Regions from separate parts of the Cellvibrio sp. KY-GH-1 genome, predicted to be linked through region 3. Evidence: predicted binding sites of a transcription regulator. Region 3 holds the regulator's gene; each other region holds the start of a gene.
The links. The regulator LexA, encoded in region 3, represses DNA repair genes until DNA is damaged. The targets are predictions, from matches to a motif close to ACTGTNTNTANANACAGT.
Positions count from the first base shown of each region.

Region 1: dinB (DNA polymerase IV) is a predicted target of LexA. The motif match lies at 5,030-5,047, and genes of this name have one in related genera.
Region 2: D0C16_RS22720 (VRR-NUC domain-containing protein) is a predicted target of LexA. The motif match lies at 5,937-5,954, and genes of this name have one in related genera.

Region 1 covers NZ_CP031728.1:2,198,535-2,209,145, forward strand. The annotation lists gene D0C16_RS09520 (ABC transporter permease) at 1-19, shown strand, start outside; gene D0C16_RS09525 (choice-of-anchor A family protein) at 177-1,187, shown strand; gene cysK (cysteine synthase A) at 1,332-2,243, shown strand; gene D0C16_RS09535 (mobilization protein) at 2,481-3,167, shown strand; gene D0C16_RS09540 (alpha-N-arabinofuranosidase) at 3,247-4,800, opposite strand; gene dinB (DNA polymerase IV) at 5,074-6,174, shown strand; gene D0C16_RS09550 (DJ-1/PfpI family protein) at 6,179-6,760, opposite strand; gene D0C16_RS09555 (MFS transporter) at 6,776-8,053, opposite strand; gene D0C16_RS09560 (YtxH domain-containing protein) at 8,230-8,436, opposite strand; gene D0C16_RS09565 (carbohydrate-binding protein) at 8,695-10,611, opposite strand, start outside.
Region 2 covers NZ_CP031728.1:5,465,922-5,476,532, reverse strand. The annotation lists gene D0C16_RS22745 (aminotransferase class I/II-fold pyridoxal phosphate-dependent enzyme) at 1-750, opposite strand, end outside; gene D0C16_RS22740 (hypothetical protein) at 763-2,880, opposite strand; gene D0C16_RS22735 (hypothetical protein) at 2,882-4,237, opposite strand; gene D0C16_RS22730 (hypothetical protein) at 4,243-4,899, opposite strand; gene D0C16_RS22725 (hypothetical protein) at 4,914-5,558, opposite strand; gene D0C16_RS22720 (VRR-NUC domain-containing protein) at 6,010-7,677, shown strand; gene D0C16_RS22715 (ATP-dependent DNA helicase) at 7,661-9,955, shown strand; gene D0C16_RS22710 (lipopolysaccharide assembly protein LapB) at 10,170-10,611, opposite strand, start outside.
Region 3 covers NZ_CP031728.1:647,378-657,988, reverse strand. The annotation lists gene D0C16_RS02600 (FMN-binding glutamate synthase family protein) at 1-14, shown strand, start outside; gene D0C16_RS02595 (DUF3806 domain-containing protein) at 36-620, shown strand; gene D0C16_RS02590 (multidrug effflux MFS transporter) at 836-2,068, shown strand; gene rhlE (ATP-dependent RNA helicase RhlE) at 2,256-3,653, shown strand; gene D0C16_RS02580 (sigma-54 dependent transcriptional regulator) at 3,753-5,216, opposite strand; gene fliS (flagellar export chaperone FliS) at 5,512-5,919, opposite strand; gene D0C16_RS02570 (hypothetical protein) at 6,057-6,335, opposite strand; gene fliS (flagellar export chaperone FliS) at 6,347-6,733, opposite strand; gene D0C16_RS02560 (SDR family oxidoreductase) at 6,851-7,681, shown strand; gene D0C16_RS02555 (DUF2845 domain-containing protein) at 7,741-8,097, shown strand; gene lexA (transcriptional repressor LexA) at 8,184-8,786, shown strand; gene D0C16_RS02545 (cell division inhibitor SulA) at 8,779-9,186, shown strand; gene D0C16_RS02540 (hypothetical protein) at 9,237-9,503, opposite strand; gene fadA (acetyl-CoA C-acyltransferase FadA) at 9,663-10,611, opposite strand, start outside.

The sequences.
Region 1 (10,611 bases), 1.6 Mb from region 3:
CAAAAAACGCCTCGACTAGCAGGCTTATACCCAACGTTTGGTATAAGCAGCTCGAATCACCAGAGTTTATAACCAAAAAAATTAACCAGAAAAATTTTTATAGTGGTTTGCCTTGAGCTTGCGCAGAATTCAACCTAAACTTGCATCACATCAATTTTGTGAACTGGTTCGCACATATGCTCAAGCAAGTTTCTGCCCTTTTCGCTCTGGTGATCGCTGCCAATGCCAGTGCTATTAGTATCGATTTGGGTGCCGCTACCGGCTACAACCTCTTTATCAAAGAAAACTTCAGCCAACCGGGTGCCGACTCCCAGGGCAAGATTGCTATTGGCGGCAACGCCAATATTGGCCAGTACGATGTAGGCGTGAACTACGAGCCCGGTACCTGGCGCGATGGCATTCAATTCTGGAAAGAGCCGGGCAAGTATTCCGACGTACTGGTGGTGGGCGGCAATCTGACGACCACTCAATGGGCATGGGGAAACATCAAAGGCAACCTGGTACTGGGTGGCGAGTTAACATCCGGCTCCAGTAAAAACTCGGTGTTAGGCACCACCATCAAAGGCAACCCTATCGATTTCAACAGCGCCTTTAACTATTTCAGCGATTTATCACAAAACCTGGCCAGCAATAGCAACACTGGCGGACTGGATTTTAAATACAACAACTGGCTGCAGCTGAATGGTACGGCGACCAATGATTTGTACTTCGCCAATATCACCGGCCAAATGCTGGCTAATGCCACCGACCTGACGGCGACCGGCCTGGATAAAAATGACACCTTGATCATCAATGTAAGCGGCAAAAATATTAATTTCGATTCACTGAATTACGGTGCCCGCGAAAACTCTGCCGCATTGAACTTGTCGTCCAGCAACATCCTTTACAACTTTTTCGAAGCAGAGAACATTACTTTTAGTGGTGGATTTAAAGGCAACATCCTTGCTCCCAATGCCAACTTCACCTTCCTGCAAGGCGATTTAAGCGGACAGGTGATTGCTAAATCCTGGACCGGTGGCTGGGGTGCGCAAGCCAACTTATGGGATGGCTTTTTTGTTCCCCCCGTAGACCTTACTCCACCACCCGGCCCAACCCCACCTGTCGTTAGGGTGCCGGAGCCATCCAGCTTATTACTGCTGCTGTGCGGTTTAGTAGCTTTGATTTTTATTCGCCGCAGACACAGCTGATTTTTCCATATCAATTTCCACGACATCAAAAAGCCGCTAGCGATAGCGGCTTTTTTTATGCCTCGTATTCGCTACACTGTCGCGGTATGCCCACTATTTTCTGTTCATCGCTTGCTCTGCAAGCCCAACTCATCAGGGAAAATCATGAAAGCCAATAACATTTTGCAAACCATAGGTAATACCCCGCACGTGCGCATCAACCACTTATTCCGCAGCGATATTGAAGTTTGGATGAAAGTGGAACGCTTTAATCCGGGCTCAAGTATTAAAGATCGTATTGCTCTGGCAATGATTGAAGATGCAGAAGCCAAGGGGCTGATCAATAAAGACACTGTGATTATTGAGCCAACTTCAGGCAATACCGGCATCGGCCTGGCGCTGGTGTGCGCGGTAAAAGGTTATCGTTTGATTCTAACCATGCCCGAATCCATGTCGATAGAGCGTCGCAAATATATGAAAGCTCTAGGTGCAGAACTGGTTTTAACGCCGAAAGAATTAGGTATGGGCGGCTGTATCGCGAAAGCCAATGAATTATTAGCAGAAAACGCCAACAGCTGGATGCCGCAACAATTTAATAACCCGGCCAACGTGGAAGTACATCGCACCACCACTGCACAAGAAATACTTGCGGATTTCCCGGAAGGTCTTGACTACCTGATTACCGGCGTGGGTACCGGGGGTCATATCACTGGTTGCAGTGAAGTGTTGAAAGAAAAATTCCCGCAACTGAAAACCCTGGCCGTTGAACCGGAAAAATCTCCCGTCATCAGCGGCGGGCAAAAAGGCTTGCACCGCATTCAAGGCATAGGTGCCGGTTTTATCCCGCAAGTACTGGCAAAAGAAACACTGGACGGCACCATTCTGGTCAGCGAAGAAAGCGCTTTTGAAATGGCTCGCCAATGCGCGCTCAAAGAAGGAATTTTTATCGGCATTTCCTCCGGAGCCACCCTTGCCGCCGTCGCGCAAAAACAAGCGGAATTTGCACCCGGCAGCAGAGTGATTGTGTTCAGCTACGACACCGGCGAACGCTATTTATCAATTGAGGATTTATTTTAAGTAAATCGATAAATACAAAAAAAAGGGCGCAATAAATTGCGCCCCTCCGGGATGGAAAAAATTATCGATTTGTAGGGGCGCGATTTATCGCGCCCTGATTCTTCGCGCCCTTTTCCGCCCCATTCCGCTCCATTCCGCAAGAACAAGCCCTCTTTTGGGGCGCATTAAAAAATGTCACATCGCATGTGATAAAGTCCCTTCGCAAAAAAATCTACAACTTCCAACAAGGAAACAGCAATGAGCAATATCCACTTTATTGGCGGAGAAAAAGGCGGCGTCGGCAAATCCATGACCGCACGTTTATTAGCACAACATTTAATTGATGCGGGTACGCCGTTTATCGGGTTGGATTCCGACCAATCACACGGCACTTTTTCGCGTTTTTACAGCGAGTTTGCTTCGCCACTGATTATTGACAACTACGACAGTCTGGATCAATTAATTATTCTGGCCCAAGAAAACCCGGAGAGTGATTTGATCGTTGATTTGGCAGCGCAAACTTCGACTCGCCTAGGTAAATGGATTGAAGAAAGCGATGCACTCACGCTACTACAGGAAATAGGCTGTCAGGTTTATTGGTGGCATGTGATGGATGACGGCGCTGACTCGGTACATTTGCTTAATAATTTATTAAATCGCTACCCGGAAGACTTTCTGAAAATTGTGGTAGTAAATAATTTTGGGCGCGGCGAATGTTTCGATTATTTCGAAAAGTCCGCAACCTTTCAGAAAGCCAAAGATCGCGATGCAATTTTTATTAAAATCGGAAAGCTGCAACCGCAATTAGCGGCGCGCATTGATTTCAGCAACACCAGCTTTTGGGCTGCTGCCAATAACAACGATGTAATGAATATTATAGAGCGCTCACGTGTGCGTGTGTGGTTAAAAAACACCTATCAGGAATTGGAAAAGTTAAGCCAATAAGCTGGCAATAATTTCACCCAAACAAAAAGGGCGCAACTCGCGCCCTTTTTGTTTACTGCAACTCTATTTGGATTTTTCGCTATTCAACTGCCACTACTACAATTGATTTAGCCGGCAGCGCCAATGACAATTTTCCGTTAGTCGCCTTAGCAGAATAGGCTTCAGGTTGAATTGCGGTTGGTGCCGCAAAGGTATTATGTGCATCCATCGCTTTTGCAGTTAATACCTGCCCACTCACGGAATTAATTTTCACTCCGGCAAGGTTGATATCAACAGTTTCCGCGCTGTGGGGATTCGCGTTAACCAACGCCAGATAAATCTTCCCATCTTTTGCGCGCGCTGCCGTTGCACTCACCGCTGGAACAGACGTTTTACCCAAGGTGTACTTGGGCACATCTTTTAACTCCAATGGCAGGCTGGTCGCATCCTGAAACGGAACGTACATTTTGAACACATGATAAGTTGGAGTCAGAATCATTTTTTCCTTATCCGTTAAAATCATCGCCTGCAACACGTTCACCATCTGCGCGATGATGCTCATGTGCACGCGGTCCGCATGCTTATGGAAAATATTGAAATTCAATGCCGCCACAATCGCATCGCGTAAACTGTTTTGTTGATAGAGGAAACCAGGATCATCGTCACCGGTAACGTCATACCATGTACCCCATTCATCCACATAGAAACCAACCTTTTTCTCGGGATCGTTTTTATCCATTACCTTTTTGTTGTTAATGATGAATTGATCCATTTTCAGGGTATTCACCAGGGTGGACATCCATTCCGCCTCAGGAAAACCAAGCGCGGCACCTTTTACTTTCCAATCACCGGTCGGCAAGGTGTAATAGTGAAAGGTCAGTGCATCCATACGCAATGCCCAATTCGGTTTCACATTGGCGGTAAGATGATCGGCCCAACTGGTGTCGTCAGTGTGACCACCGCTCGCAATCAATATCGGCGTGTTGTGTTTGGGCGTTTTGAGAAAGCTGGCATATTGCTTATAGAGGTGCGTATAAAACTCCGGGGTCATGTTGCCACCGCAGCCCCAGGCTTCATTGCCGATTGCAAAATAATGGACACGGAAGGGTTTATCGCGGCCGTTCTTACGACGCAACTCCGCGAGCGTCGACTTGCTTTCGGAGGTCATGTACTCCATCCAATCCGCCATTTCTTGCGCAGTACCAGTACCCAGGTTGCCGTTGACGTAGGCGTCTGCGCCCAACATTTCCACCAGATCAAAAAACTCGTGAGTACCTACCGCGTTATCCTCAAGCACACCGCCCCAGTTGGTATTTACCCGCACAGGGCGCTTATCGCGCGGCCCGATACCTTCACGCCAATGGTATTCATCGGCAAAACAACCGCCGGGCCAACGCACCAAGGGGACATGAATTTCTTTCAAGGCACCGACTACATCATTGCGCCAGCCGCGTGTATTAGGGATTTTGGAGCCCTCACCCACCCAAAGCCCTTCGTATATTCCACGCCCAAGATGTTCGGTAAATTGGCCATAGATATTCTTATTAATGACCGGACCTGGCTTGGTGGTATCCACGCTCATTTGGGTATTGGCGAATACCAGGGTGGAGGCGCACAGGCCGATAGCGGCGGCGAGCGGTTTGATAAAACGCATAGGATTTTCTCCAGAGTTTGTATTTATAGTTAAATCAGGCCGGGCAAGGATAGTCGCGCAGAGATCATATAGTCATACAATTTAACCTATTTTTACTCGTCTCACACCACATCTGCAGTCTCTGGAGTAAAGGCAAAATCGGGGGAATTTCCACTTTGCTGTCAGTCATTGGCAGCAACATCACCCGCCAGCTCTCAAATCAACATTCAATCGCTGCCTTTTAAGGGATACTGTGTTTAAATACAGTATCACCATGCTGATTGAGCTGCTCGCATGCGCAAAATTATCCACCTTGATGCCGACTGCTTTTTTGCCGCAATTGAAATGCGTGATGATCCGTCGTTGGTCAATTTACCGATTGCTGTCGGCGGGCGCAGTGAACGACGAGGGGTTATATCCACCTGCAATTATGTCGCGCGGCGCTTTGGCGTACATTCGGCTATGCCCACCAGCCATGCCAAGCGCTTGTGTCCAGACCTGCTGGTATTGCCACACCGCATGGACGCTTACCGCGAAGCCTCACTGCAAATGCGCAGTATCTTTTACGAATACACTGACTTGATCGAACCCTTATCATTGGATGAAGCCTTTTTGGATGTGAGTGATTCAGAGTTTCATAACGGCAGTGCCACCTTGATTGCACAGGAAATTCGCGCACGCATCCAGAAAGAAATTGGAATTACCGTTTCTGCCGGCATTGCGCCCAATAAATTCCTCGCGAAAATTGCCAGCGACTGGAATAAACCCAATGGGCAATTTGTAATTCCGCCGGCAAAAGTTGCAGCGTTTGTGGCCAATCTACCGGTTAAAAAAATCTACGGCGTCGGTAAGGCCATGGCTGCCAAACTCGCAGAATCCAGTATTTTCACCTGTGGGGATTTGCACAAATTTTCAGTGTTTGAATTAACCCAGCGCTTTGGTCAAATGGGCACCCGTCTCTATCATTTGAGTCGAGGTGTTGATGATCGACCCGTGACGGTGGATCGCCGTCGCAAATCATTGAGCGTGGAAAATACCTTTGCCAATGATTTACCGGGGTTAGCACATTGTCTGAATGAGATCCCCGCGCTCAGCCAACAATTAGCCATTCGCTTGCGCCGTGTGGACGATGACTACCAGGTGGTAAAACTGTTTGTGAAAATAAAATTTTCCGATTTCAGCATCACCACTATTGAACGTAGTGCCAGTGCTGTTGCATTGAGTGAATTGCAAAGCCTATGCAGCGATGCGTACGAACGAAAAAATATGCCCGTGCGACTATTAGGTGTGGGAGTACGATTTATTGATTTGCGAGTGGACAATAATTTTTTGCAGCTGGAGTTATTTTCCGGCGCGGGCAACGTCGTGTCACTGCCAAGCAACACTACTCACTAGCAGCTCACCGCTGATTCCAATCATATTCCATCTGTCGCGCCGTTTTTTCCGCCAAATCGCGACTGTGTAAGCGACTTACCAAATACAAACTCATATCAATTCCTGCGGAAATACCTCCGGAAGTGACCAGACTTCCTGCATCGACCCAGCGAATTTTTTCCTGTACCACGAGTGCCGGGAATTGCTGGCGCAATTCGGGGATATCTTCCCAATGCGTTGTCACTTCAACGTTACCTAAATCAGTGGCGTTGGCAAGCAAAAAAATGCCAGTACAAACGGTAGCAACAAGGGGTACCCGGTCACATTGTTGTTTTAGCCAAACCATTACAGTATTTTTTTCCATTTCACCGGAATGTACGCCGCCAACAACTACCAGCAAATCCAACGCCGGATGTTTGTGAATTGAATAATCCGGAATCACTTTAAAGCCCGCACGAGCCGTAACACTACGCCCTGTTTCGCCGATGAGGTAGACACTAAATAGATCCGGTGTGCCGTTAACCCTCGCAGCGGTAGAAAATACTTCAAACGGCCCGGAGAAATCCAACACTTCAGCATCGTCATAAATATAAATTCCTACATTCATTGCAGAGCTCTCCCATTAGCTCACGTTTTTAGTTAGTTTGAATTTTGCCCAGGTTAATAACGCCATGGCAATTAACGCAAAAAATGGTACCTGCCATAAGAGTGCACTACGCAACGCATTGCCTTCAGCCGACTCGGGAAACTGCGTAAGTAACACAGAGAACGCCAAGCTAAAAATGCCGTAACCCAAATTAAAAATAAGCCCTTTAACCGATAATACAGTCGCACGACGAAATGATTCCGCTTCCTCGTGCAACACACGGCTCACCGTAAAACCCAGGAAAAAGATCACGCTAAACACAAATATGGCTGGAATCAATCCGAACACTGGCCAGGCCGGCACAAGAGCTACTAACCCCAACAAGGTACACACAACAATAAAGACCAAATTGGTAAATAGGCTGAAGTTTTCATTGAGATATTTTGCAATTGAGGGAATAACGAACCCCATTACCCCAAACAGAGCACCAAGAAAGCCGTAGGTCCATTCAGGCACTTCAATTAATCGATAATAGCTGCTGTTGATGGTGGCAAAGTTACGCACGATAGAATCCACCGCAACGCCAATCAAAATAATCACCAGGGTTTTGGGTGTGGTTAACACCCAGCGCGCCGAGCTGAGAATATGGTTGAGCGTATTTTCCAGTCTGGCGCCGGCGATAGCATGGGTCGGTTCAATCATTTTTAACGTGAACCATAAGCAGACCAGTGCTTGCAGCAATACCAAAATGACGGGCAGCCGGTGCGCGAATTCAGTAGTAATTTGCGCGAAGGATGGCAAAACGAAATTGACAATACGTGGGTCATATAACAACCCGCCCAGAATCATGGCAACGACAAAACCCACCGAGCGCCAACGCATGGCTTTTGCGAGTAATTCATCCCAGGCCGCCGCGCGATTTTGTTCTGGTAGCGAATCATAGGCAAGCGCCTCATCGGCACCGCTGGCACAAGCTTCCGATAACCCGGAACAAATTCGATTGATAACACAGAGCCCTAACAACAGTGCCCCGCTCGTCCAGGAAGCCAATAACAGGCAGAGCATTTCAAGCAACATTAACGCTGCTGCTGCAACAAGCAATTTGCGCCGCCCAAGCGTATCAGCCAATGCGCCCGAGGGAACTTCAAACAGGAAGATTGTGAGGGCCCAAATGAAATTGAGCATGACAAATTGATCAAGCGTCAGCCCCAAATCAATAAATAAAATAGCTAAAACGGGATAGTAGGCGCGAGCGGTGAAAAAAACGGAAAAAATAACAAATCGACTGCTATTGCCGGACAGATCTGCACCCATATTTGTGTCCTTGATAACTTGATCAATGTGCACTCAATATAGCTGTTTATCCCGCCGGCGTCAGCGGCAATAGATCAGTAAAAATCACATACCACCACCAGCTACACGGCTATCACTGGCAATGGTTAGCCGATATTGGGAGCGCCCAATACCGGCTGTTGTTGAAATCATTCTAATTAGCAGTTTTTGTCGGTAGCCTCTTCGCAAACATCTTCGACTTTATCCTTGATTTCATCAGCCGCGTCATCAATTTTATCGCGCACCTCATTACCGGCTTCATCAAGTTTTTTGCCCAATTGTTCTGCTTTCCCATCATTGGAATCACAGGCCGCCAATGGAAATGCCAGACATAAAATAATCAATACTTGCTTTAGCGTTGTCATAATAGACTCCTTACCGATTTATTTCTTTTCAATAAAGAATTGCACAACATCAAACATCACATTTCGTAATGCGTAATGCATGCCAACTAATTAAATTCCCAATAAATTCAACAGGTAAAGATTAATCGCCCGCAAAAATTGCGAATAGCCTAATGAAAAATTAATAACAATCGGTAAAAATTACAAACATCCAACACTACAACCTTCCTTTATAAAGCAAGCGGGTATGTTCATAGATTTCCGCAAACATCCAGGTTACTAATGCAGAAAGCCCAAACCATACCGGGTAGTTTCAAAGGTGCCAATAAATAGATCCTGCTCAGCGGGAATAACACCCGGTTGAATGCCTAACCTTGCAGTATGGTTTTCGCCAACAGTATTTCGCATAAAGTCCTTATACCAACCGAGCCAATACAATTCACCGATTGGACTTGTTTCTAAATAGCCCTGCTCCTCCGCACCGTGCAACCCCTCCAATCCATTGTAAAAACCGTAAATATCGCGCTGATATTGCTCGTACACATGCAAAATTTCATGCGTAAATACCGGATGTGGTGCATTGGGAGTATTCGGCCACTGCGTAGCATTATTCATTGAAATAAACCCGTTGCCAGCCCAAGCTCCCGCACCACCAGCACCATCGATGCGAGCACCGTTTTGGTTATACACCGAAAATGCAAAAATAATAATTTGATATTGCGCGCGAAGTTGCTGCAAACCAGCATCGGAGAGAAACGCCTCAGGACTAAAATCCTGGTTGCTATTAGTACGCAACGTAACATTTTCCACCATCGGTAATACACTCATATCCCATTGCTGCAAACCATAGGAAAAGGGTTTGGTCCAGATGTTGTAAGTCATCTCCAACTGTTTTAAGTAGCCGGCCAATTCACTCTGCTGTAAGACGCCAGTTAAATTGGTGTTTGAATAGAGCGCGTATTTAATGGGTAAAATCGCAATTTTCACCGTATTTTGCACACCCAGAGGCTGTAACCCTGCAAAATTTACCAACGCATTGCCATTGCGCAAATCTACGTCTTGTTCGAAAAAATTACCTTGATAATTCAGATGCTCATCGCGGTATTTTCCCAGACCTACTTTATAGCTCCCCACCGGCAAGAAAACCGTCGCCGGCATCGAACCAGGGATATACATATCATTAATATAAAGATTTGCGCCCCATTGGGCGTCTACCGTTGGCGCGACTTCCAGTTTCTGCGGCTCGGGTAAATTGGGGGTATTAACCGTTAAATAATAACGATGGCGTATTCCCTCGGGATTGTCGGCCAAGCATTGAGGTTCATAATCGTATTCCGCACAATATTTAGAAAAAATAGATTGACCATTCACCCATAACTGAACATCAATTGGGTTTCTATTTTTACCGTTAATGCCAATCACTTTTACACTATTCGCACCTTTCCAAAACAATGCACTGATATCCAGCTTTCCGTTGACAGGCGGCGACAACTTACTTCTGCGCAATTGCCCGCTGCGCCATACCTCCCGCACCACATCATTCACAATGACATAGAGAATATCGGTATTGCCTTTAACTTCGATTTCTACCTTATCCTGGACCGGACTAATAGCTGGCACAAAACGTATATTATCAAGCGTTAGATTGCTAATAACGGATGCACTGGAAATTACCAGGCTAAATGCCAGATCAGTGTATTCCCCTTCAAGATCTTGTAAGGCTTGCGGTATGGCCGCCGTGATACCGGTGAATTTTTTTAGCGGAATATCTGCGAGATCAATTGTTGATAAGCGCAGATTATGGATATTTCTGGATGGTACACTGGCTTCAATTGCCAATGTGCCGACAGCAGCATTTTCCAGATAGATATCCATTCCCATCTGTGCCCCCCAATTTTTAAATGAATTAATTGCCGCTGAAGTAATTTTCGTCGTAGTGATATTAGTTAAACTGAGTGCATAGTCGCCTTGTGTACGATTACTGGATAATTGCACGCTGGTATTACTCGCCGTCCATAACCCCGTACGCTCAAAACCAAAGAGTAAATGTGGATTAATTTTTGAGTACGGAAGCGTTACGGTGTTCGAGATAGAAGAAGCGGATGAACTGGAACCAGTGTTCGGCGTAAATTTAATCCAGTTAATATTTACGCCGCCGGACGCAATCGCAAAGCGAAAAGTGTGCACCCCTGCCGT
Region 2 (10,611 bases), 940 kb from region 3:
CAGCGCCCGGGCGGCGGCCTGGATAACCGCAACCGACGGTGGACTACAATGTAAACGGCTCAAACTCTGCGCGTTGAATTGCCGGATCAAACGGCGGCTACCAGACAAAACGGCGACGGGGACACCAAATGCCTTGGCGAGGGATGCTCCCACCAGCAAATCCGGGCCGGTCAATCCCAAGTACCGGAGCACTCCCCCGCCCCCGCTTCCATAGGGAGCCAGCCCATCCGGATTGCACCCGAGTAAACCTAATGCCTGAGTGTCATCTATCATCAGCAAGCCCCCAAAATGGCGCACGATTTCCAGGTACTCACCCAGCGGAACCAACTGGCCTGTTGCCGGGCAAATCCCGTCTGCCACCACCAATGGGCGTAAACCTTCGCGCGCGCCCAGCGTCAGCTGCCGGAGTAAATCACGCGGGTTGTGCCGGGCAAAATGGCGCAACGGAATGCGGCGCAACATCGCCCGCTCTGCTCCCCAACGCGTGATGGGGTAATTGCCGCTATCCAGATAGATGGCGCTTCCAGAAGTGGCAAAACACTCAAACGCATCCATAAACAAATGCAGGGTGGACGGTAATAAAACCGAGGTTTCCGTCCCCTGCAATTGGCTCAGATCTGTCGCTACCTGCTCAGCACCGGGCGGTTCCTCCAGAAGGGCGGGACGCCCCAAGCTAAGCTGATCCCATCCTTTAAGGCTGCGGCTGGTGTGGCCCAATCCGAGATAAAGCGCAGACGTAAAGTCAGGCATAAAAGCCCCCCTTCAACGGGGAGCGTGCTGCATGGCGAGGCGTTTGCGCAGCAACACCGAAGGCATGGTGAAATCCACTCCATCGGCCGCGCTCAGGTCCACTCCGGTTACGGCGCGATAGGCGTGGATGTAGCTTTGAATGTAGGGGCGCATCAAATCCGCCCAACCTTTGGCCTCATCCTCGTTAGTCACTTCGTACCAGTTGTGCCAGCGAATTGTGAGCAGGATCTGTTCTCCCATGACCCCTAAATCACGGAAATGTGTTGCAGGAACATCAGACCAGCCTTGCATATTTTTCATGGTGTCCACTTGCGGCATCCACGCTTCCTTGTGCGGCACCATAATGCGGCTTTGCAGGAAATCGCGAATTTCCGGACGGGAAAGAATCCACTCCTGCATCAACATTTCCACACGGGAAGTCCAGGCCAGATCACCGAACTGGTTGTGCGCACCATGGGCTAAAATCAAATTCAGCTCCTGGATTGCATGCAGCATGGGATAACCATCCGGATCCACAGTAGTGTCCTGTTTGGCGCGAAAATAATCCGCACATTTATTCAACAGATTATGGAATGCCTCCAGGAATTTGGAGCGATTGTCTGCCGGACGTAAATTGGTGACCGCTTTACCGTACAGCTCCAACCCATACTGGTGCTGATACTCATAGGCGCGGCGTTTAATCGACAGGCGATCACGCTCTTCTTCCACATACCCCCAGAGGATATTGTTCATGGGCCGCAGTGGATCAAGTTCCACATGCGCCAACGGATCACGCTCACCGGGCGCGCGTAAATTCTGGAAGCGGCGGCTAATCGCATTAATCGTTTGTACCAGCATTGCTTCCTCATGCCAGTAGTTCCAGATCAATTCCATAAAACAAGGATTATTCACGCGCGAACGAATCAAGATATCGGTACAAAAACGCGGGTCTTTGCCTTTATCCGGTACGGAATAATCAGGCAGCGCAGTATCGACAATATGCTGTATATAAGACTTGCGATTCTCACCCAGGTAATTACCAAACAACGATGCCCATTCACCCTGGGAAACGCGCGAGTAATCGCCCAAATCCAGATTCTTGTGCAACGGCAATTTCAACGCACCGCCTTGCTCAAGGGTGATGCTGCCATTCAACAATAAGAAAATTTCAGTGGCTGTTTTCAGTAATTCATAAGAACCCACACCAAAACTGAATACTTCACTTTTCATGCGCGCGAGTTTGGTTCCGTAAGGACTAACATCTTCTGTTGATGGGTCTGCACACAACACACGATTGATAAAGTTTTGGTATGCACCGAACTCGATTGATTTACTGCTATTCAGTAGCTGCACAAAAAAACTCATCGGCTGCGTAGGTTCAACAACTCGCCGCGCATGGGACACCGTAAAATTACGCGCGGTTACGGGAACAGGTTGTTGCTCCACGATATCTACCGAATTCACAACGTTCATCGCCAGGGGTTTCAGTTTGTCACCGGCTAATGAAATACCTCCCGAAACACCAGTTTCATTATTTGAACCGATGACTCTTAATTCCTCAGTATTTGCAACGGTCAGCGGTTCAAGGCTAATGGACAAATCAATTTGATATTTCCCAGGGGAAGTGAAACGGGATTCATAATCCACCTTACTATCAGGCAGATTCCTCCACTGGGCATCCCGGGAACTAACGGTCAAATCGTCCCAGGCATTTTTGAGCTGCGCGAAAATTCGCTCACCAACCGGATAAAAAGCTATTGAGCTATCTGAAGTATCGAGTCTGATCGATGAGGTGTTATCAAGCTTTGAATTAATTTCAACAAATAATTTTGATGAAATTTCAAAATCAATTTCTTCAGGGCTTTTTTCGGTAGGTTCAATGGAGATCTCGCACCAAGGCACAGCCCATCCGATTCCGCCCGAAAAAAACTCAGCCTGGATCGGGTACGGAAAAAAACATTCGTAGGTGCCGTGACTCAACTGCGGAAATATGCAACGGCCATTTTGAATGTCTGCATATTTGTAGTCATCACTGTCAGAATCCTTCTCACGTAAAACCAGCGTGCCATCCTTAACGCTAATTTTCTGGTTGGAATCTTTTACATAAATGTAGAGATCCACCGCAGCTCCTTTTTTGATTTTTTGCGACATATTATCCTCCCGAGCCAAGGCTCATTAACATTGGTTTGTAGCTAACAGTTTTTTGCAAAACAGTTTGTGAAACCGGGCGCAGCGCGCATACGGCTGAAACATCCAGCGTGCTGCGCAACGCCCAGTGCGTCAGTAATTTTCCCAACACAGTGCTTTCTTCTTCCGGTGTTAATTGGCTATCGGCGCGGGCCTGGCCGATAACGGCAAAAACCAGGGAGGGAGGAGCGCGGTACATCTGCGCCGGATCGCGGCGCCAGGTTTGATAAAGGATTTTCAAGCGCGAAGGTTGACGCTCATCCAGAAGCATCACCTCTTTTAGCGAACGACCGCGCAGGGTTTGTGGGCGATGGTTTGCTAGTAGATTGATAAACGTCGGGATATGCGCATCCAGTTTTCTAAGTAACTCCGCCTTTTTCGATTCCAAGCCTGCCAGCGGATAATAGGAGTTCCATTGCGCTTCCACCCTGTCCCATTGCGGATGCGGATAGAGTGCCCGCCCGATGGCACAACTCAACTTGACGCGAATCCAGGGAGCAGGATGCGGATCCTCCGTATCCACCCGAAACACAAATGGCCGCGGCAACCCAACCACACTCATCAAGCCAAGTGTCGAAGCCACGCCCGCACGGGCAACCGACCAGAAATCTGCCACTATCTCGGAAATCCAGCGCTCCCAGAGTTGCCAAGCAGTTTGTGCCGGCCCCGCCATGCCTTGTTGCTCGCGCAATGCCGGACGCAGCGAGTTCACCAGATCCAGTAACGCAGCAGCCTGATGGCCAACTTCATGAAATAGCGACGACGCTATGCCGTTACCAATCATGCGTTCGCGCGGAACCCGGATCACCGCCACCGGATTCACCCCACCACCCGGCAAGCGCGTACGCGCCCGGCGAATGGCCGCACCAACTCCGCGATCCAGATAACAAATCACTGGCGGGGATTGGTAATAGCCACCGGGAAGATGCAAGGCATCGGCTGAAGCCACGTCCAACCCCGACAGCCAGACCCCGGTTTCGTTTTCACTGCGCTGGGTGATGACATCGTTGAACAGATCAAACTTGTTTAGCACCGCGTTGAACTGCAAGCGCAAGAAGATAAAACGGCGATGCGCATCCTCGGCAGTAACGCCCTTCCCTTCCGGGCTCTTCAACCATTGCAGAAAATCAGCGGCACGCCTGCGCAACTCACTTCGCCCCTGAGCCAATACCCTCTCAATGGCCGTCTGGGATTCCGGTAGTAAGCTGGCCGCAGGCAACATGGTTTCCTGTAATGCGAAGGATTTAACCCTGCCCAGCCGGGTTAGCAGGGCGCGGGTCTCCTGTTCCAGGAACAAAGCGGTGGGTCCGGGGAGTGCCATGGCCGTCACACTCCAAACAGAATGATGCGATTGCCTTTACGCACCCAGCGACCGGATTGCCCAGCGACGGTTCGGGTTATCGCTGGCCCGCTACCACGAATTAATCCGGGTGCAAAGCGTTGCGCCGCCTGGTTAGTCGCCTGCTGCACAATACTGGCGGGGTTGGCACCGGTAGCGGTCGATGCGTTTTTCACTGCATCGGCCGCAAAGCGAACATATTGCTTGGCCAACTCGAAGGATTCGTCCTCATGGCTTAAGCCCTCAGTCTCCAGGCCCAGCATAGTTCCGGCACCGGAGCCAATCCGCTCCCCCCATTTGGCGCCGGTATCACCACCAAAATGGCGTCCCACTGCCCCTCCCACAATCGGCAGTGCCTTCTTGGCCGCATCTTTCAGTACTCCACCCAAGGCTTGACCAACCGGCGACTTAATCGCCGTGCCCACAGCACTGGCAGCCTTGCGGATAAAGCCACCAAGAAAATGATTCAGCTCTGCTTCATTGGTCACTTCCAGGAGTTCGGAGGCCAACTCCAGGATCTCGGCCTCACCAAAAACTTCCGCACTTTCACCACTCCATTCGTGTGCGGAGAACTCAAAGCTTTCACCTTCAAACGCTTCTGTTTCTGGGGAGTATTCCATAAACGTGCGATCTATATCGTGCATGGCAATCTCCTTATCTACACATTCAAAAGAACGATATTGCGGCCACGACGCACCCAGCGACCGCTGGTGCTGTTCGAGCTGCGACGCGGACTGGCACCGGACAACAAACCGGGTGCGAATACGCGAGTGGATTGCATCACCGCATTCTGAGCGGCAATTTGCGGACTGGTATTGCCCGGTGCGGCCAAGGCATTTTTAACGGTATCGCCCGCTATCCGCACAAATTGCTTAGCGCCTTCAAATTCGCGATCCTCCTGATTCAAGAACTCCGCCTCCAACCCCAATGCACTGCCGGCGTAACCCGCGAGGCTGCTGCCAATCTTTGCACCCAAAGGCCCGCCCACAAAACCACCCAAAGCACCACCCGCAATAGGCAACGCCTTTTTGGCGACGGTTTTCAAGACGCCACCTAACGCCTGGCCGATTGGGGAGCGCGCCACTTTGCCGATAGCACCGGCCGCCCTTTTTACTAATTTGCCGAGGAAATAATTGAGCTCCTCCTCATTGTTGATCTCGAGTAATTCAGCGGTTAGCTCCAGCAGCTCACCTTCATTAAAAACCTCGCCACTGCTGGCAAACTCCTCCTCGTATTCGAATTGCTCTCCTTCAAATACATTGGCTTCCGCGTTGAATTCAAAAGCATTTTCTTGCTGGTACATGATGTTTCCTCCAATTGATCAAATAATTTGTTCAGTCGGAATTAGCCTTGCCCAACATCAGCATTGGAAAATCCCTTCAGATAACTGCAAAGGGACTAGAGCAACCGCTATGCCAGCGCCCAAGCCGGCTCAACCAAAATCGCTAAGTCATTGAGGAAAAAGAATTTATTTTTAAAAACCCGATAGATCCGGAAAAATAAAAACAGCGGGAAACGAAAGGGATTTCGTTTAGGGAGAAAAACCGGGGAATGCGCGCGAAACAAATTTCGGGGGAAAAATCAAAACCATCCGCTTCAGGACAATACGGATGCGCAACCTGGTGACGAAATCACTGAGGGGGGAAAACGATCAATATGACGATCAGCCAAAAACAGGTACACTGTATATAACAACAGTAACATTTCATGCAGCAGGATCTGCGCTCACCACCGAATCCGCACAGACATTGCACATGAACAATCCACCTCGTCACCCTATTGACCTCGCGCCCGATTATTACCTGAATAATTTTCGCATTTTGCTCGATTGGGTGTACCAGCGCTACGCGGATTTATTAGACGAGCAAGAACAGCGATTTATAAAAACGTTTTATACGCTGGAACACGGTGCACAGTGCTTGCTGGTGCGCTTGTCCAGCCGCAAAGGACCATTGTTTCGGCGCGACAAACTGGATTACACCGAAATCGCCAACCTGGATTCAAGCGCACAGCAACTGATTGATGCAGGTTTATTACACAGGGATTTTCCGATTAGCCTCGATGCCCTGGCAAACGCACTGACCAAACCGGAATTATTAGCGTTATTCAGCGCCCAGCTTGCCGCTATGAAACAAGCGCGCAAGGAAGTGTTGATTCAGGAACTGCACACTCATTTTTCTGCACCGCAACCTTGGCAATTATGGACGAGTAATCAATTTGGCGACGCTTACTATCTGGATAACCAAGCCATTATCCAAACACTATTGTTGTTATTTTTTGGTAACGCCTATCAGGACCTCACCGAATTTGTGTTGCAGGATTTAGGATTATTTCGCTACGAAAATTATTCAATCGACCATCGCCATCGACTCTTTAAAAGCCGCGACGAATTAATCCAATATCAACAACTGGTGCGGTTACGAGAGCAGCTTGACGCGGATGCCAGTACCGCAATGCTCACCCAAATCGTCGAGCAAATACCTGCCGCAAGTGCAAACGAAAAGTTACAACGCCGACGCGCCAAATTAATTAACCATCTTGCTTATGAATTAGAACGAGCTGGCGAATATTTGCAGGCAGCTCAACTGTACGAGCAAAGTCATTTATCTCCAGCACGCGAGCGACGTATTCGCTTGCTGGAAAAACAAGGTGATTTTTCCGGCGCATGGCAACTGCTCACTGAACTGCTTGCAACCCCACAGGATGAACAGGAACTGCAAGTAGCGCAGCGTATCGCGCCGCGGCTCGCCAAAAAGTTAGGAATCACCTATTCAAAAAAAACTGCGGCAACGATTTACGAACAACACCTGCCCCTTTCGCCCCTGCAAGATGCACAAGGTAATACGTTAAGAGTAGAAGAAGTTGCGCGCTTATCGCTGGACGGCCCCAATGCTCCATGCGTGTATGTCGAAAACGCATTGATCGGCAGCTTATTCGGCTTATGGTTGTGGCCAGAAATGTTTGGCGATATCGAAGGTGCCTTTACTAATCCCTTTCAAGCGGCGCCACTGGATATGTATCAGGAAAACTTTACTCGCAATCGCCCCGGCATTGCGCATTTGCGCGCGCTATTTACCACTAACCAATATCAGGCCCATCTCATCCACTACTGGGAAACAAAAAATGGAATCACCAATTACTTTGTAAATTGGTCCCTGCTCGACCGGGAATTACTAGACCTCGCTTTGCAATGCATTCCTGCCGCGCACCTCAGTGTCATTTTCGAACGATTACTTTTTGACATCAAAAATAATCGCAGCGGCTTTCCCGATTTAATCCAGTTTTTCCCGGATCAACAAACCTATCGCATGATTGAAATCAAAGGACCGGGCGACCGCATTCAGGATAATCAGGCGCGCTGGCTGGAGTATTTTTCACAGCATAATATTCCCGCGGAGGTGTGTTATGTCCGCTGGGCCTAATCCTGTATTGGCTACAGAGAAACAAAAATCAGTTGCTGTTAAAACCCTGGTGGAATTTGCCGCAAAAACCGGCAGTCTGGATCGGCGTTTTACCCCCGCGCCAACAGGCCAAGAAGGTATTGAAGGCCACAAAAAAGTTACCTCCAGGCGCGGGGAAGGTTACCAAACCGAAATGAGTTTAAGCATCAGCTACAACGGCATCACTTTTCGCGGCCGCGCTGATGGTTACGACCCCGCCGCCCACTGCATTGACGAGATAAAAACATTTTATGGCGATGTGGATCGCATTCCCGAGAATCATCGCGCCCTGCATTGGGCGCAAGCCAGATGTTATGGCTGGATGTACTGTGCACTCAATGGTTGCGACCAAGTCAATTTGGCATTGATTTATTTTGAGCTGGCAACAGAAACCGAATTTTTGTTGGAAGAGAACTGGAAAGCCAGTGAACTGCAAAAATACTTCGAACTTCTAGCCGAAAAATACTGCACATGGCAAACGCAATTGAACCAGCGCCGCCATCAATTACAGCAATGGCTGGAACAACTGCAATTTCCATACGGAGAAATGCATGCTTCGCAGCGAGTCATGGCGGAAGCCGTTTATAAAGCGGCCGCCACTGGTCGGGTCGTATTAGCAGAAGCGCCAACCGGTACCGGCAAAACCCTTGCAGCACTTTTTCCTGCTCTTAAATCCATACCGCGCACGCCAGTCGATAAAATTTTTTACCTCACTGCAAAAACAACCGGCAAACAACTAGCACTGGAAAATATCCAACTTATTACCAGTGCTGCAGCAGCACCATTGCGCACATTGGAGCTTACGGCCCAGGAAAAAGCCTGCCTGGAGCCGGATAAAAAATGCCGTGGCGATTCCTGCCCCTACGCACTGGACTTTTACAGCAAACTGGAGGCTGCACGACAGGCCGCTTTTGCTACCCCGATGTTGAACAAACAAGCACTAAATAAACTCGCTGATCAATTTGAAATATGCCCGTTTTATTTGAGCTTGGAGATGAGCCGCTGGGTAGATATAGTGGTGGCCGATGTGAATTACTATTTTGATGGCACACCATTATTATTGGGATTAACCAATCAATTTGAATGGAACCCTTACCTATTAGTGGATGAAAGCCACAATTTGATTGAACGTGGGCGCAGCATGTACAGCGCCGAATTGAATCGCGCCGAGCTGCTCGCCGCCAAAAAAGTTGCACCCGCTGCGCTTAAAAAGCCGCTGGAAAAAATTAACAAAGCCTGGCTATCCCTACTAAAAAAACTAACGCAAGTAACAGATGATTTCGTCCGAATAGAAATATTACCCGAAAAACTCGGGCAAGCTCTGGTAGAGTTTACCAATAGCTATAGCGAATTTTTACAGCAGAATCCAGAGCATTCAATTCAGGAATCTATTGCGCAAGAATTCTTCTTTGCCGCACTTAATTACCAGCGAATTGGAGACATTCTTGATGAAGATTTTTGTATAGACATGCAGGCAATTGGCAGCAAAGCGGAAATAATCACGCTGCGCAATTTAATTCCTGCACAGCAGTTAGCAGTACGGCTCAGCTTTGCACACAGTGCCTGCTTTTTTTCTGCCACCCTGCACCCAAGCCATTATTACCAAACACTACTGGGATTACCGGAGGACACCGTACACATTAAGGTTCCATCACCATTTGGCGCGCATCAACTCAAGGTAAAAATCGCCCATCACTTATCGACACGCTATAAAGATCGCCAGGCAGCAATAGCACCGGTGTGCGAAATCATCCAGCAACAATTACACGAAGAACCGGGTAATGCACTGGTGTTTTTTTCCAGTTATGAATTTCTGCAGCAGGCAGAACAACAACTACGCAAACGTTTGGCTCAGCAAGACATACAACTTATTGTTCAGTCGCGACGCATGAGCGAACAGGAACGGGAAAACTTTATCGAGCAGTTCAATCAACACAATAACCTGTTAGGCCTTGCGGTGTTGGGTGGAGCATTTAGCGAGGGCGTTGATTTGTCCGGCGATGCGCTCAAAGGCGCTTTTATTGCAACTTTGGGCTTGCCGCAAGTAAATCCCATCAACGAATATTTGCGCGGCGTTTTGCAAGAGCAATTTGGCCAAGGTTATGATTTTACTTACACCTACCCCGGCATCCAAAAAGTGATTCAAGCCGCCGGCCGAGTGATTCGCAATCAAACAGACTCCGGTTATTTATGGCTGTTGGATCAACGATTCGGACAATCCCAAATTAAGGCGCTGCTGCCTGATTGGTGGAATGAGTAATATGACTACATTTAAGTTTCACCAAAAAACTCAATCCACTTTTTTCAACCACCAACGATGTATTGAATCTAATTAGCTAAAACCTTTTGAAGATTTTGCACAAAGCCCCCTGATTGGCAGGAACGACAGATCGCAGTTGCGGCGCAATTATATTACGCCCCAGAGTCAGAATATTACATCTGCAAGAAAGAAAAAATGCTCATATAGTCAAGATTTACACATCGTCCTTGTAGTTTGTTAATAGGAATTTATTATTTACTTCCAAAGTTTTAGTTACAGAATTTTTACCAGAACTATCGATTTCGCCCAATTCAAGCCGCGATAACGAAGCTATATAATTTTGCATATCCTGATTGAGAGGCTCATTAACATGATTCAACTTGATGCCTTTAGATAAAGAATCTATTGCTTCCTGATACTTGGCATCAAGACTCAATGATATGCCATGAGCAAACCAATACAGAGGGTTCTCCTCATCAACATTTTGTAAAATTGAACTTAAACAAAGCTTGGCATCATCATTTTCCGCCAAAAAAACATGCAGAAGTCCCTTTTGCAAAATAGCCATCTCACGAACTGACTCCTCGGCAATAGCAGCTTGAAAAAATTGCTTGGCCCGCTCGTACATTCCGATTTCAGCATATTCAGCCCCTAGC
Region 3 (10,611 bases):
CGGATAAACATTAAGCCGTTGCAGAGATATTTCCGATGAAAAAATTATGTAGCCAGTGGGCGATTTTCGCTCTCACCATGTTTGTTAATGCCAATGGCGTTCTCGCGCAAACGCCGATGAATGTCGTGAACAAACAAGCTCCCACTATAGAAACGAAAAAAGAAATCCAGATAAAGGAGTTGGGCTGGATGGACAAAAACCGCATGGACCAGGAAACCACCAAGATCAATGAGCTTACCCAAACCAAGCTCGGCACACCGTTGCGTCGCGACTTGAGTGATTTAAGTACGCTACAGCGTATTGTCGACAAAGAACTGGTAGCAACGGATAACTTCGAGCTTCAGCAAGCCATGGGTGTGGTATTAGGCAATGTTATGCTGGCAGATTTTCCCAATACACTTGAATGGAAAATTTATGAAGACGAGTTGGGCCGCAGCCGCGCCCTGTGTGCCCGAAAAACTAACGACTGCTTGTTTCCAGTAACCATGCTCTCGCGGCGTATGGAAGTTGGTACAAAGCCTAACGTGCGAAAAATTTATGACGACGCTCTTCTGCGTATGGAAAAACATTTGCCTAAACTGCCCTATGATGGCGGGATTATGTATCGCCTACCACGCTAACCAACATTTACCGAAATATTGGCTACATAATTTCTCCAATCCTGTCGATTTTCCGCGAAGGATTACGACTAACTCCCAGGTAATGCTTCGCCCCTGCAATCGCAAACGTTTTACCTATTGGCTATTTACATTTTCTGACAGCCCCTGCCGGCGAAAGGCGATAAGCTTTGCACCCGGCATTCATCTATCGGCACTCACCAAACGGAACATCACGCATGACTGATTATTCAACCCACCCAGTTGCCTCGCGCATCTCTTCCGGCGAGTTCACCCTACTGGTTGCACTGATGATGTCGATTGTCGCCATCTCGATTGATGCCTTGTTGCCTGCATTGGGTTTTATCGGCCAGGAAATCAACCTAAGTCACCCCAACCAAATCCAATACGTGATCAGTGCGTTATTTTTAGGTATGGCACTAGGGCAATTAGTGTGCGGGCCTTTATCGGATGCAACCGGTCGCAAAAAAGTTCTTTACGGTGGTATCGCATTATTTTTCTGTGGCAGTGCAATTTGTTTTTTCGCCACCTCCATTGAAGGACTGCTAATTGGCCGTTTTGTACAAGGCTTGGGGGTTGCCGGACCCTATGTGTCTGCCATTTCAATTGTGCGCGATAAATATGCTGGCAATGAAATGGCCCGCATTATGTCGTTGGTCATGATGATTTTCATAATGGTACCCGCCTTAGCACCAAGCCTTGGTCAGGCGGTGTTACTCATCAGTTCCTGGCGCTATATTTTTGTACTCTACATCGTTTACGCGTTAATTATTGGAGTATGGATATTCTGGCGATTGGAAGAAACACTACCCAAAGAATTTCGTATTCCGTTTACTCGCACCGGGTTTATCGATGGATTCAAAGAAGTTATCAGCAATTACTCTACTATGTGTTACACCCTGTGCATGGGATTATTTTTCGGTAGTTTTATGGGCTATCTGAACTCATCGCAACAAATTTTCCAGGAGTTGTTTAACACCGGAAAACTATTCACTGTGTATTTTGGTGTATTGGCGCTGCTATTTGGAGTTGCATCCATGGTGAATGCACGCTTCGTACAAAAATGGGGAATGGAATATTTATGCAGACAAGCAACATTGGGAATTATTTTTAGCTCCGCTATTTTTCTGGCTCTGCAGTTAATCACTACACCCAATTTATGGCTGTTTTTAGCTTACGCCGCGGTATTATTTTTCTGCTTTGGTCTGGTTTTCGGTAATGTGAATGCCATGGCGATGGAACCTATGGGCCACGTTGCAGGCATAGCTTCCGCCGTAATTGGAGCCAGCTCATCCATAATCTCCATGATAATAGGAACCGCGATTGGCCAAATGTATGACAACACGCTGGTTCCTATGACGTGCGGTTTCTTGATCCTTGCGAGTCTTTGCCTGGTTATCCTTAACCTCGCGAAACAACGCAAACTCGCCGAGGTAGAAACGACCAGTTGACCCTCACAATTCACCTTACCGCCTAATAAACCGAAAAGTCGCTGGCTTATTGCACAGCAACTGCGTACCATGCGCGCCGACACCCTTAAGGTCAGTGTCACCCTCCATTTGCAAACCCAGGGTTTGCCATATCTCCGCTCGCCAGACCTTGCCCGCCACGCGGGAGGCCGAGCCACAGGAAAAACTTATGTCTTTTGAAAGTCTCGGTCTTCGGGCCGATATTTTGCGTGCTATTGCCGAAGCCGGCTATAGCAATCCAACCCCTATCCAAGCGCAAGCTATTCCCGCCGTTCTAAAAGGTGGCGATATTCTGGCTGGCGCACAAACAGGTACCGGTAAAACTGCCGGCTTTACTTTGCCCTTACTCGAAAAACTAAGCCGGGTAACCGCAGACAAACTGGTTAAAGGCCGGCGCCCGGTTCGCGCCTTGATCCTTACCCCTACGCGCGAACTGGCGGCTCAGGTACACGATAGTGTGCGTACTTATGGCAAATACCTTTCATTGCGCTCGACAGTGGTTTTTGGTGGCGTCAGTATCAATCCACAAATGATGAACTTACGCGGCGGCACCGACATTCTCGTAGCCACTCCCGGTCGATTGCTGGATCTCGTCAATCAAAATGCAGTCTCACTACGTGAAGTAGAAGTATTAGTGCTGGACGAGGCTGACCGCATGCTAGACATGGGCTTTATCCACGACATCAAAAAAGTGTTGGCACTTTTACCAAAGCAGCGGCAAAACCTGCTTTTCTCGGCCACCTTTTCCGATGAAATTAAAGCACTGGCTGATAAATTACTAAACCAACCCAGCCTGATCGAAGTTGCGCGTCGCAACACTGCGTCTGAGCGGGTCACCCAACGGGTACACCCCGTGGATCGCAATCGCAAACGCGAGTTGCTTTCACATCTCATCAAGCAAGGTGATTGGCAACAAGTATTAATTTTTACTCGTACCAAACACGGCGCAAATAAATTAACTGAACAATTGCTGGACGACGGTATCCGCGCAGCGGCAATTCACGGCAATAAAAGTCAGGGCGCCCGCACTAAAGCACTCGAAGATTTTAAACGAGGTGAAATTCGTGCGCTGGTTGCTACCGATATCGCCGCACGCGGTATCGACATCGATCAGCTGCCACACGTTGTGAACTATGAATTACCCAACGTACCGGAAGATTACGTCCACCGGATTGGTCGCACCGGACGCGCTGATGCGGAAGGAATTGCCATCTCATTAGTATGTATCGATGAAGATAAATTTTTACGCGATATTGAGAAATTAATTAAACGCGATATCGATAAGCAAGTAGTTCCGGGCTTTGAGCCAGACCCTAACGCAAAAGCAGAGCCTATTGTACTGGGTCGCCGTATGACAATTGGTGCGGGCACAGCAAAACCCGGAAAAAGCCGCGCAGGAAAACCAGGTGCTGCCAAACTTGCGCTGGGACAAAAGCCCAAGAATGGCAATGGAAAAAAGCCATCCGGCAACAACCAACAACAACGCACCAGCAAACCAGCCAGCGCATCTACACATCGCAAAGGCCCGCCCAAACCAGCGCAACAGCGCGCGCAGGGTAATAGCTAACCACCAAAATAAAAAAATCCCTTGCAGATTTACTGCAGGGGATTTTTTCAGTTCAACACCTAGTCAACTCTTGGATTACCGCTCGTATTTTCGTAGGTTTTATCGCTGCATATCGTATTTACGCATTTTTTCAACCAATGTTGTTCTTCGCACGCACAACTTATCCGCCGCTCGCGCTACCACACCACCGCAATCATTTAACGCTTGCTGGATTAAACTCATCTCCAGGTTGGTAATGTATTCACGTAAATCTATGCCTTGCTCAGGCAATAATGGAGTGTCATTCATACTGACGTAGCTGGTGCTAGCACCCGCTGGCACGGTTCCATTGACTTTTAAAGACGTATGGACAAAGTCTTCATCGGTAACGTCCACATGGCGGTATTTCGCAGGCAAATCCTGTACGCCGATAACACCAAAAGGATGCATAATCGCCATCCGCTCAACAAGATTTGCCAGCTCGCGTACGTTGCCGCTCCATTCGTGTTGGCAGAGCGACATAATTGCTGCCGAATTAAAACGAATAGAACCACGCTGCTCACTTTCCATGCGCGACACCAACTCATTCATAAGCAACGGAATATCTTCCGCACGTTCTTTTAGTGAAGGCAATTCAATTGGAAAAACATTCAAGCGATAAAATAAATCTTCTCGGAAGGTATTATCCGAAATCATTTGCTCCAGATTACGATGAGTCGCTGCAATAATACGCACATCAACCGGCTGGGTTCTGTTGCTGCCAACACGCTCAAAACAGCGCTCTTGCAGTACGCGCAAAATCTTTACCTGCATGTTTAATGGCATATCGCCGATTTCATCCAGGAATAATGTACCGCCTTCAGCCAACTCAAAACGGCCTGCGCGCGAATTAATCGCACCGGTAAACGCCCCTTTTTCGTGGCCAAATAATTCGCTTTCCAACAACTCTGCCGGGATAGCACCACAGTTAACGGGGACGAAAGGCTTATCGCGCCGCGGAGAATTGTAATGCAAATTGCGCGCTACAACTTCTTTACCAGTTCCGGATTCTCCGGTAATCAATACCGAAACATCTTTATCAGCGACTTGCGCCATCATCTCGCGCACATTCTGAATTTCACGGCTGGTACCCACCAAGCTGCGAAATAAATGCACGGGCCGACGCTGGGGCTGACGTTTGCTGCTGGATTGCGCTTCACAGTACAGCTGGGCTCTGTGTAACGTATCAACCAGTTTGTTGTAGGTGGGGGGCACCGACATGGTGGCTATCGCCATAAAACGATAAATATCTTCCAAACCATCGGCGGTATTCTGGTTTTCTTCGCCCACCAAGACTACAGCGAGCTCATCGTTCCAGGATCGAATTTCTTTCAAAAGCTGCGCCAGAGTTTGATTGCTATCGCGATAGTCACCAATAAAAACAGCCACATAATCTTCACCGCCATTTTCTTCAGCAACGGCGGCTTGCCAGGCATTACTGGGAGCGACCAGCGTGGTTTCGCTAAGAAAATCCAACAGGATTTTTAGATCGTGCCTACGTGACGGATTATCGTCAATAACGAGAACTTTATTGTTGCGCCACATACCCCAAGACCTTTTCATTTCGTGCCTAAACCACTGAAAAAAGGCCAGAAAACCATAATCAGTGCGGCGAGATGAGTTATCGGAGTAAGTAATAGACGAGGCCGAGAATCAAGTCAAATTTATGGCGGAAAGTTTTTGGCGTTTTGACAATAATCAAACAGTAAGTCCATTTATTCGCCAAAAATATGCCTTCAAGAACTTAGATTTTTCCAGACAAATACACTTTAAGAATCGATTGGAAATTATACGAATTATTTTTATAGCTCATTCGATTTCTAACAACTGAAACCTTAATTTATGCGGATGAACCCGAAACCTGAGGCGCTATTTCGTCCCAACCTGATTTAACGGTTTTTAACAGTTGAATCACCTCATTCACTTTTTCTACATCATTTTGCGCGGAGGCTTCCAGCAATTTGAAGTTTATATATTCGTATAGCTGATCCAAACGCTCGGAAATTTCTCCGGCGTTCATATCCAGCGATGCGCGCAAACCGCCGACGATGCTAATCGCCTTGCCAATCAACTCCCCTTTTACAGCAAGATCATTGCGCTCAATCGCCCCCTGTGCTGCCGCCAAACGGCTCAATGCACCTTCAAACAGTAATTGAATAAGGCGGTGGGGAGATGCGTTGCTAACCTCTGATTCAATACCCAGTTGGCGATATTGCTTCAGCGCTTCTTGCGGATTGTAATTAGACACGGACTGACCCCTGCTAGCAGTAATGTTCTTTAAGGCTAGCAGGGGCAACGGACTTTTGCGAGTTTTGCTATAAGAAACAGGTTTTAAAAACCGAATTAACGAACTAGCTTTAACACTTCTTTAACAATTAACGGTCGTCAGGTCGCGTGCAGCAGGGTCACCTCCTGGTGACATTGAGCAATTAACCCAGCATAAACCCCCTTTAATTCACTTAACGCGCGCACCAGGGTGCTTTTGTTCTCTCGGTTTGCGCTGATAACACGATCAATTAACAGAACACAAATTCGATCCAATTGACGAACCTTTTCCCAATCCTCTTGCTGCAACGCTTTATTCAAATCTTGCTGCAATGACCGCATCACTAAAATGCCTGACTCGCCACAGTAATCCGGGTAAGGGACCAGATGAATGCTCATATCCGACCTCACTACACCTGATTGGCGATGGCGTCCCAGGCGGATTTTATTTCCCCCAGTAAACGACCGCATTCATCAAGATAATCTGGGTTGTTTTCATAATTAGCCTGCGTCAAACGGCGAATAATATAGTCATACAGGTTATCGAGGTTATTTGCCAAATCGCCGCCCTCTTTATCGTTCAGGCTCCCCTGTAATCCCCCGACTATTGCTACTGCCTTACCAATCATCTCGCCTTTACGGGCCAGTTGATTTTGAGCCATCGCGCCTTTGGCCTGAGCAATTCGCTCAAGCGCCCCCTCAAAAAGCATTTGAATGAGGCGATGCGGTGACGCAGACTCAACACCGGAATGTACTTTGACACTGGCATAGTTTTGCACGGCAGAATAGGAATTCATAAATCACCATTTATGTTTTACGGAAGGCGTTGTCGTGATCAGCGTGCAATAAAAATCGGCGCACCCTTAAACTAGCGGCACAAACCCCAAAACCTTTAATGCGGATTAGTTTGGAAAATGCAGAAATCTATTCTTGTTACCGGGGCATCCTCCGGCATAGGTTATTATGTTGCTCATCAACTTCACCAAGACGGCTATCTGGTTATTGCATCTTGCCGCCAAGCTAAGGACGTTTTGCGCCTGCAAGCAGAGGGGCTAAATTCAGTGCAGATTGATCTGGCTGACTCGGCGTCAATCGAGTCGGGATTTCATGCGGCGATGCAGATAACAAACGGGAAACTCTATGCACTTTTTAATAACGGAGCCTATGGCCAACCCGGCGCCGTTGAAGACTTATCACGCGCAGCCTTGCACCAACAATTTGAAACCAACGTATTTGGCTGGTTAGAACTAACCAATTTGGCGCTGCCTATTATGATCAAACAAGGCTTTGGACGAATCGTACAAAACTCATCTGTATTGGGCCTTGCGGCGATGCCCCTGCGTGGCGCCTACAATGCCAGTAAATATGCGATTGAGGGTTTGAGTGATACTTTGCGACTTGAATTAAACAAAACCGGCGTTTACGTAAGCCTGATTGAACCAGGCCCAATCCATAGCAGCTTTCGAAAAAACGCGCTCGCTATGTTAGTTAAAAATATTGATATCAATTCAAGTCGACACCGAGAAAGCTATCAAACGGCAATTACCAGATTAGGTAGTGAGACCTCCAACACCCCATTTACACTTGCACCTGATGCAGTCTACAAACGACTTATTCATGCGCTGGAAAGCACGCATCCCAAAGCACGTTATTACGTTACCTTTCCCACTTACCTGGTTGGCTATTTAAAGCGCCTCCTCCCCACAACACTAATGGACAAACTTTTATGTAAGCTAGGCGGTTAGTTCACTCTCAATTCAGCATACGCGACTAAAGTTATAGAGAAACAAACAAGGATTTCATTATGACTAGATCAACCTCGCTATTTGTTTTTTTAGTTGCCGCATTTCTCTCCACTACATGTCACGCTGAGTCGTTGCGCTGTGGTGGCCAACTTGCTCACATCGGTGAAACTAAAGCAGACATTTTGGAAAAATGCGGAGACCCGGCAATGACCGACTCCTACTGCGAACCAATTGCTGTCAATCAGGCCCAAGGGGTGCAAAACGGCAACAATAACGTTCAAAACAATATTGCAATTAGCAGCTGTGAGAATGTAGATATATGGACCTACAACCCTGGGAGCGGAAAATTCATGACCCATCTCTATTTTAGTCGAGGCCAACTTCAAAACATTCGCTATGGAAAGCGGGTCAAATAAGCATCACTTTGAAAAGCTATTGCACAACCTGAATTACTGTATATAATCACAATAACTGTACAAATAAACAGATTCAGGAGTGTTTCATGTCAGACTTAACACCGCGTCAGGAAGAAGTATTAAACCTTATCCGCAAATATGCCGACGAAACCGGCTACCCACCTACGCGCGCTGAAATTGCTCGTATTTTGGGGTTTAAGTCTGCGAATGCTGCTGAAGAACACATAAAAGCACTGGCCCGAAAAGGGGCCATCGAAATTATCCCTGGTGCTTCGCGCGGTATACGCCTACCAGAGACTCATAATGGTATACCCATCGTCGGCCGAGTTGCTGCGGGCAACCCAATACTCGCCCAAGAGCACATAGAAGACTACTGCAATATTCCTTATGACTTCTTTTCTCCCAGCGCTGATTACTTGTTACGGGTGCATGGCATGAGTATGAAAGATGCTGGCATACTCGATGGGGATTTACTTGCCGTACATAGAACAGATCAAGTGAGAAACGGCCAAATTGTAGTGGCCCGTATCGGTGAAGAAGTTACCGTCAAGCGCTTCAAACGTAACGGAAACAAAGCTCAAGTAGAGCTTTGGCCTGAAAATCCGGACTTTGAAGTAATTCATGTTGATATGCGTGATCAGGAGTTTTCTATTGAAGGCCTAAGTGTAGGAGTAATTCGTCGTGACTAATCTCGCTCGCAGCAACTCTACCAGCAGCAACCGCAAACAACCGCTTGGTGGTGTTACGGAATTAATTTTGACTAGCGACGCCCCCGAGCAACTGTCGCTGTTAATGCCGATGATTGCTTTCCTTAGCAACAGTTCACAAGATCGTTGGATCACCTGGATTGCACCGCATAATATCAGCCGCGAGCTTTTGGAATCTTATGGCGTGAATACACGCTATATTCGCGTTATTCACTGTCACGATCAATTAAGTCTGCTATGGGTTACTTGGGAGGCACTGGCTGCTGGTAATAGCCATACGGTTATTTCAAGCCCGGGCAAATTAACAGACAAAGAATTGAACCAGCTTGAACAGGCAGCTGCACAAGGACAATGCCAAGGGTTATTACTGCGGGTACGTTAAACAACGTCAGGAAGAAAAGGTAAGCTCACAACCTAGGATGTGAACCAAATTTAATGCAGCATTAATTTTTCAGCCTCACTTTGAGTCTCAGTCAAATCTTCCAGCATGGCCTCAGCTTGTTGGTCAGCGATATCCCCCGCAGCATCCATTCCAGCCTCAATCATAGCTTTGGCGACATTAAATTTCTCTTCCCCAAGGAAGGCTAATGACTCGGAAGAAAAACGAATAGTTACCAATGGCTCAGAGTTTTCGTCGTCAGCTCGCGCCAGCGCCACATCTCCGTTTATTAACTCTATGATTTCGTAAAACGATGACATATCAACCCCTATTTAATTGGGCCGGCATTCTAGCATCCAATCCAGCCAAAACCTACGTACACCTATTATCAATAAGCATGCAATCACCGGAAATCTCTCTCACAAAGAAAACAGCCGATCATAAGATCGGCTGCTTCGCGTAACTCTAGCGCAGTAAGCTTAGTTAACTCGCTCAAGCACTGTGGTAATACCCTGCCCCAAACCAATGCACATGGTAGAAACACCAAAATTCAAATCGCGATCCTGCATAACTGTTAACAACGAACCGGTAATTCTTGTTCCAGAACAGCCGAAAGGGTGGCCAAGCGCAATTGCTCCACCATGCAAATTCACTTTATCATTCATCACATCCAACAATTTTAAGTCTTTCAATACCGGCAAAGCTTGGGCAGCAAAGGCCTCATTGAGCTCAAATGCATCAATATCATCTATCGTCAGGTTAGCCGCCTTGAGTGCTTTTTCGGTCGATGGTACCGGCCCGTACCCCATAATTGACGGATCAACGCCCGCCAACCCCAATGAAACCACTTTAGCAATAGGTTTAAGCCCGAGTGATTTCGCTCGCTCCGCAGACATAACCAACATTACAGAAGCACCATCACTTAGCTGCGAAGAAGTGCCCGCAGTCACCTGTCCATTTTTCGGATCAAACACCGGCGGCAATTTTGCCAGCGCTTCAACCGTAGTTTCCGGCCGAATAGTTTCATCCTGATCAACTGATATCAAAAAACCGTCGCCGTTATGTCCATCGACTGGAATAATTTCGCGTTTAAACTTTCCCGTCTCTCGGGCTTTTGCAGCAAGCTGATGCGAACGCGCACCAAATTCATCCATCTGTTGACGATTAATGCCGTGCAAAAGTGCGAGATATTCCGCGGTCATTCCCATATTGCCTGCCGCTTTAGCAACTGACAGGCCCAATAACGGATTGATACTCACTGATTCATACATGGGGAGGTGGCCCATATGCTCTACCCCACCAATCAAATAAACATCACCCTGTCCCGCGCGAATATTTACCGTAGCCGTATGCAATGCAGACATTGATGATCCACACAAACGGTTAATAGTTTGTGCTGGAATAGTATGTGGCAATCCCGCTAACAGA